2 linked regions of the Teredinibacter turnerae T7901 genome follow. The protein of the gene in region 1 interacts with the protein of each later gene in a pairwise test. Links are inferred from orthologs where the notes say so. Each region holds a gene or a part of one and is shown on either strand. Other genes may lie near its edges. The genes, in order: ndk and TERTU_RS01750.

Region 1 (3,023 bases):
GTAATCGCGCCCGCGCCAGTTTGTGTGATTGTCGATTCAAACCCGATTCGAATCGGTGGATAGGGCGCAAATGTCAGCTCGCTGTTAAGTGCAATTTGCATTGGCTGGCCATTGAGGTTGACCGCATCAAGCTGTACATCGGTTTGTCGCAACTTAATGTTGCTGTTGTTGACAGCGTTGGTATAGCTGAGCTCGAAGTCGCTGATCTTAATCCGTTCTATTGCGATTTGAGTATCGCTTGCGTTCGAGTTGTCGCTGGCCTTTTCTGGCTCCGCTGGCGCACGCTTGGCAGGTTCACCACCCTCTGTGTCTGTGTCTGTGTCTGAGTCGCGAGCGAAAGCATCGAGTACTGGTTGCCAGTTACTCTCGCCGTTTTTGCCAATATGGAGGTCCACTTTAGGGTGTTGAACAAAGACGGCATTGATGCGTAATTCTCGCTCTCTGATAAGCGCTAGGAGATCGAGCTGCAGATTAAAGCTGTCGATGCTGGCGAGTTTTTCGGTATCTACACGTGCTGCGGAAGGAAAGAGCTGGATTTCGCCGGATTTTACCCCGGCTACGGGGTACACAGACCAGTTGAGGTCGCCAAGAATTTCGGTGAAAACCCCTTGCTCCGCCAGAGCTTTCTCCAGCTTTGGTTTTAAAAAATTTGCGTTGCTGCTAAGCAGGAATAGGGCAAGTGCTAATGCACAAAGGAGGACAAAGGCAATGATAGCTAAGGTGATTTTGAGGAGGCGTCCTGCGATGTATGGCATAAATGGGCTGGCACTGTGTTGGGTTTAGAAGATGAGACTCTAGCCATATACCCTGGGTTCACTCAAGAAGAAAAATGTATCGCGAAAGATACTTGGCACGTTGGCTGCTTTTTTGATCGCAATCCACGTATAATCGCCTGTTTTGCGATTTGCATGCGCAACGGTATGGGGCCGCTTAGGCGTGCCGCCCGATCCGCAGCGCTAACCCCCAAAGAATATGGACCAGAGCAAGGAGTATATTGTTGATGGCTATTGAAAAAACATTGTCGATTGTTAAGCCGAATGCTGTAAAGAAAAACGTGATTGGTGATATTTATAGTCGTTTTGAGAAAGCCGGCCTGAAGATTGTGGCCGCTAAAATGACTCAATTAGACGATGACCGTGCCGGTGGCTTCTACGAGGAGCACAAAGCGCGACCGTTTTTTGGAGAGCTGGTGGAGTTTATGACCAGCGGGCCGGTTCTTATTCAGGTGCTGGAAGGTGAAAATGCCGTGGCACTCAACCGTGAAATTATGGGTGCCACCAATCCGGAAAATGCTGCAGAAGGTACCATTCGTAAAGATTTTGCGGATTCTCTGAGCGAAAATGCTGTCCATGGTTCCGACAGTACTGAATCGGCAGCAAGGGAGATAGCGTACTTTTTTGATGCGGCGGAAATTTTCTCCCGTTAACTTGAGGTTGATTGATTAGTGAGTTCAGATGTGAGCGCAGTTGACGCTGTTGAAATCGTTGGCGATGCGGCCAAGGTAAACCTTCTCGGTATGTCTCAAGGGCGTCTGGAAGCGTTTTTTGAATCTCTGGGCGAGAAGAAGTTTCGCGCAACTCAGGTGTTGAAATGGGTGCATCAGCTGGGTGTTACCGATTTCGCGCAAATGACCAATATCAGCAAGGCGCTCCGTGAGCGTTTAGCCGACATCGCGGAAGTGCGCATTCCTGAAGTGATAGAGCAGTGGGACTCTACCGACGGCACGCGCAAGTTTCTTATACGCGTGGGTGGCGGCAACGCGATCGAAACGGTATTTATTCCGGATGGTGAGCGCGGCACCCTGTGTGTGTCGTCTCAGGTCGGTTGCTCCCTGGATTGCAGCTTCTGTGCAACGGGCAAACAAGGTTTTAACCGCGATCTCACGTCTGATGAAATCATCGGGCAAGTCTGGATCGCGGCGAAATCCTTTGGCCAGCTCCAAGAGGGCGGGGCACGAGGAGACCGAAAAGTCACTAACGTGGTACTCATGGGCATGGGCGAGCCGTTGCTCAACTTCGAGAACGTCGTTGAAGCAATGCACCTGATGATGCATGACAACTGCTACGGCATATCCAAGCGTCGCGTTACGTTGAGTACATCGGGTGTGGTGCCGCAGCTGGATCGACTGGGCAAATACACCGATGCATGCCTGGCAATTTCCCTGCACGCGCCGAACGATGAGCTGCGAAACCAGTTGGTACCGATCAACAAAAAATACCCGATTGCGCAATTGCTTGCTTCTGCCAAGCGCTATATTGAAGGGCTTCCGGATGCGCACCGTAAAATTACCATCGAATACACATTAATCGATCAAGTGAACGACCGCATAGAACACGCGCATGAATTGGTCGAACTGTTGAAAGATGTGCCGGTTAAAATTAACCTCATACCTTTTAACCCGTTCGGGTTATCTAACTATAAAAAGGTGAGTAATAACGCGTTGCGCCGTTTTCAGCAGATATTGATTGATGCGGGTTATACCGCAACGGTGCGCACCACGCGCGGCGACGACATTGACGCAGCCTGTGGTCAGCTGGCAGGTCAGGTTAACGACAGGACTAAGCGCAGTCAGCGTTACAAGCTGGATCAGGCCGCTTTACTCGCTACAGGAAACGACATCATTCCTGTGAAAATGGTGCAATAAACAACAATAAAGTGCGGAGATATTGGGCTATGCCTGGCAATTCCCTGTTTGTGAGCCGTGTCAGCCAACCTGTGCTGACGCTGGTTAAAAGGGTGACATATGTCGTTTTGATCCTGTGCCTCGGCGGGTGTGTTACCACGATGGAAAACCCGGAGCGCAGAGTGAACAAGCAACAGGCAGTGGAAGCCAACGTAAAGCTAGGAATGTCTTACCTGCAGCAAAACAACCGCGAAGGTGCGCAGCGTTCGTTTACTAAAGCGCTGGAGATGGACCCAAAATCTGCCGAGGGTTATCTGGGGTTGGCGATGATCCACCAGCTGAATGGCGAAGCGGAAGAGGCGGATAAAAAGTTTAACAAGGCGCTGCGCAGCCGTGTGGA
Region 2 (3,312 bases), 2.5 Mb from region 1 along the record:
TGAAAAGGGTTGTCTTCCCGCAGTTGGGGCTGCCGATTAAGGCGATTTCTTTCACATTAGATTCCGCTAAATGGGCGGGCGAACCTTTGAGGCTCAAGCTTCGAGGGTGACGCCTATGTTGGCTGCTTCATCGCTACGAATGGCGAAAAGCGTGCCCCGACATTTTATTTGCATGGGGCCTTTGCCGCCACTGCGATGCAGGACTTTCACTTGCTCGCCGGGCTTAAGGCCCAAGGCGCCACACTGACGAATGAGTGCTTGGTTGTCGCCGTGTAAAAAATTAATGGTGGCAATCTTGCCGGTGGTCAATTGGTTTAGAGTGGTCGACATAATGACAAATACTACCTGTTGGCAAAGTAAGCGAATGTCCGGGGACGGTTGCGATAACGCAGATTGCTAAGTTCGTGCCGAAAATGGTTACCAATTAATAATAATTCTTATTATCGGTTGTTTGTTGACGCCTATCAAGAGAAAAGGGGATAAATCTTCGGGCTTTTACTGTTTCTGATTTAGAGCATGCACTGAATGTGTGGCTATTTATATCACTTGCACAAAACACGTGCGCAGTCTTGGGAAGATAATTGTTGGCTTTACGACATTAAAGTCATCCGCATGCAAAAAACTTCACAAAAACTTCACCCAGCGCTTCTCCGTCGAAAAGTAAGTAGTTACTTATACTGTGAGCCAGTACCTGCTTGCGTATGTCTTGGCGTGTTGAAATACGAGTGTATGTTTAAAATGCGGTGTATGCGGGCGACTTTGATATAGGTCTTTGCCTATTGGCATCTAAATAGGTATAAAACCTGCTCTTGCGATTGACTGCGGGGTGCAGATGAATTTGGTGCCAGTGTCCGCAATTTAAAGTAAGCGCCCCTGTTGGGGTGGAACATCACAATAATGAGACCGACAAGCGCAGAGGAAGTATTGATGAAGACTGATGTATTGACTCTAGCTGCAGTAATTTTTGTTGTAGGACTTATCGCAAGTGGGCTGGGGATTATTGGCGGTTCTGAAGCGGAAGCTGAAGATCTACCGCCTGCCGATCTCCATCAAGGAATAGTGGTCGAGCGCTAGCGCGCGCATTTCACCACTCAGGTTCGCCTCGCCTATTGCAGAGAGTGAAGCTTTGCCGCGCAATCATTGTGTGGCCGGATCGATAGACCCTTGAGTACCTGTTTGCGAGTGCCGCTTCCAGGTGGGCACTCAAGGGTTTTTAGCGTTCAGATGCGCTTAAAGCGTTTCGGTTTCAAGATTCTGTTGCCAAACACCCGGTGATGAAAGGCAAGTTTTCAAGCTAATCCCACAGTTTACTTACACGCTCAACCACTGGCGATCTGTCGCCACCGCATCCAGCGGAATATCCCAGTTGTCTACGAGCAGCGAATCCACTTCTTGCAGATGGTGCGCGAGCCCAACCAGCTTCGGCCGTAAATGGTTGCAGGCAAATGTGCGGTCGTAGAAGCCTCCACCCATGCCAAGCCGGTTGCCCCATTTATCGAACCCTACCAGGGGCATCAACACCAGATCCAGGCAGTCACCGGGCACATCAGCGTATTTGGGGAGAGGCTCAGGAATCTGAAACCTGTTGCGCCACATTTTTGCTCCGGCAGGCGCTATGCGAAACCGCAAGCGATCGCGCTGAACTACAGGCAGATACACTTGTTTGCCAAGCTTTCGCGCTGTGCGGGCAATAAGGTGAGGGGATATCTCGCCGTCGTTGGCGATATACACAGCGATGTTTTTGGCGGAACGAAAGGTGTGCTGGTGCAGAATTTGAGAGTAGATCGCCACTGCAGCCTGTTGCTGCTGGCTTGATGTCAGAGCGCGCCGTGCCTTGCGAAGCTGACTGCGCAGGAGATGCTTATTCATTGGGTTGGAGCCCCGGGAATGCCGCTGTCGACGTTACCTTGAACACCGACGGTTCAAGGGGGAGGATACTGCCATGCATTAGGCTTTCCGTCTCGCGGACATGCACACCAACACGGACGAGTAACCTCCGGGGTTACACTTATCGGCTCAGGGATTTTGCCAACTGGCGAGCACCCCAGGAGTTAAGAAAGTATATCACTGGATATTTTACGCACCAGTCTTGACATTTTTTGAAGCCGATATTGAGCGGAATTAGTCGTGCTATCCGTCCAGCGCGGAGTCGAGTTTTCCTAACAAGCGTTCGAGCGCAACAGACTGTTTTTGATCCGCCTGTTCGCCAATTTTGTTCAGGTCGTAACAGAGGTTTAGCGCAGCCATTATGGCAATGCGTTCTAAGCCAATAACATTTCCGGTACTGCGGATAACGCGCATGCGCGCATCCAGCTCTTTTGCAGCTCGCTGCAAAGACTCCCTCTCACTGGGGGGGCACGCAATTTGATAATTTTTATCGAGAATGGTGACTGTTACCGATTGCGGCTCACTGCTCATGGACATCTCCGTTGAATGCGCTGAAGCTGGTCAACTCTAGGCCTCCATGTTGCGCAAACGTTCAATCATGGCTTCAACACGGGTGCGCGCGAGCTGATTTTTTTCGATCAGCCGGCTCCGTTCCTGTTGCCACTCGCTTTTTTCGGCGCGCAGGCTTGCGTTCTCCTGTTGCAGTCGTGTGCAAAGGTTGATGAGCTTATCCAGCTTGTGTTCAACCTCGTTGATGAGTTTATCGGTCATTTTTCGCGAGCGCTTCGGGTGTTGGATATAATGGCCGCCGCTACGGCGGAGAACAGATTGCAGGTTTGGATAATTAGCTCCAATTCGGTGTTCGCGGTGACCAAAAAGTTCCTCGAGTCAGTAACAATTAATCTGGCTCATGAGTTTTCACTCCGAAATGCCAGCGCTGAACACCCGTTTCAACAACCTGTAAGCGGCCAATGTTAATGCCAATTCTAGAAAAGTATAGTGCTTTATTGTCAGCCTTGAGATGATCGGCCACACAGCCTGCGATACACTTGAATAACGACTTCCATTTAAACGACGATCATGACAGAACTTTACGAATTTCATTTCCTCAACGACCAACTATTCAATCTCGGCAGCGTAAACTCGGTAGCCGAGTTACAAGGCATGTTGTGCGGTCGTTTGTGTGCGGGCGAAAGGCTTGAGGCAGCGCAGTGGAACACCCTGGCGCTGGAGTTTATGGACCTTGAACATTTGGCGCTTGCGGAGGAACATTCGGCACTGCTGGCGTTGATTCTAGAGCGCACACAGGCGCTGCTGGATGACCAACAGCTGGGGTTTACCCCGCTTCTACCTGCAGATGAGACCAGCCTGGACAATCGCGCCCGCGAGCTCGGCGCCTGGTGTGAGGGGTTTCTGCACGGCTTG

The links.
Region 2: the proteins of ndk (region 1) and TERTU_RS01750 interact in binary tests that used the Escherichia coli proteins (3 or more experiments, as listed by UniProt). The link is inferred for Teredinibacter turnerae T7901 from one-to-one orthologs.

What each region holds. Positions count from the first base shown.
Region 1 is NC_012997.1:2,906,902-2,909,924, reverse strand. Bases 17-2,713 are described here. They hold ndk (nucleoside-diphosphate kinase), read left to right. Parts: upstream 17-1,000; coding sequence 1,001-1,426; downstream 1,427-2,713. Other genes in these bases: pilW (type IV pilus biogenesis/stability protein PilW), read left to right, coding at 2,674-2,713; rlmN (dual-specificity RNA methyltransferase RlmN), read left to right, coding at 1,445-2,644; TERTU_RS11650 (AsmA family protein), read right to left, coding at 17-755. In the rest of the region: more of TERTU_RS11650, read right to left, coding at 1-16; more of pilW, read left to right, coding at 2,714-3,023. UniProt on the Escherichia coli protein: Major role in the synthesis of nucleoside triphosphates other than ATP. The ATP gamma phosphate is transferred to the NDP beta phosphate via a ping-pong mechanism, using a phosphorylated active-site intermediate.
Region 2 is NC_012997.1:416,304-419,615, forward strand. What follows is about bases 91-3,076. They hold TERTU_RS01750 (5-formyltetrahydrofolate cyclo-ligase), read right to left. Parts: upstream 1,870-3,076; coding sequence 1,312-1,869; downstream 91-1,311. Other genes in these bases: feoB (ferrous iron transport protein B), read right to left, coding at 91-97; TERTU_RS01745 (FeoA family protein), read right to left, coding at 94-330; TERTU_RS21935 (hypothetical protein), read left to right, coding at 898-1,074; TERTU_RS01755 (cell division protein ZapA), read right to left, coding at 2,131-2,418; TERTU_RS01760 (TIGR02449 family protein), read right to left, coding at 2,455-2,658. Also shown: more of feoB, read right to left, coding at 1-90; more of TERTU_RS01765, read left to right, coding at 3,077-3,312. UniProt on the Escherichia coli protein: Involved in the removal of 5-formyltetrahydrofolate.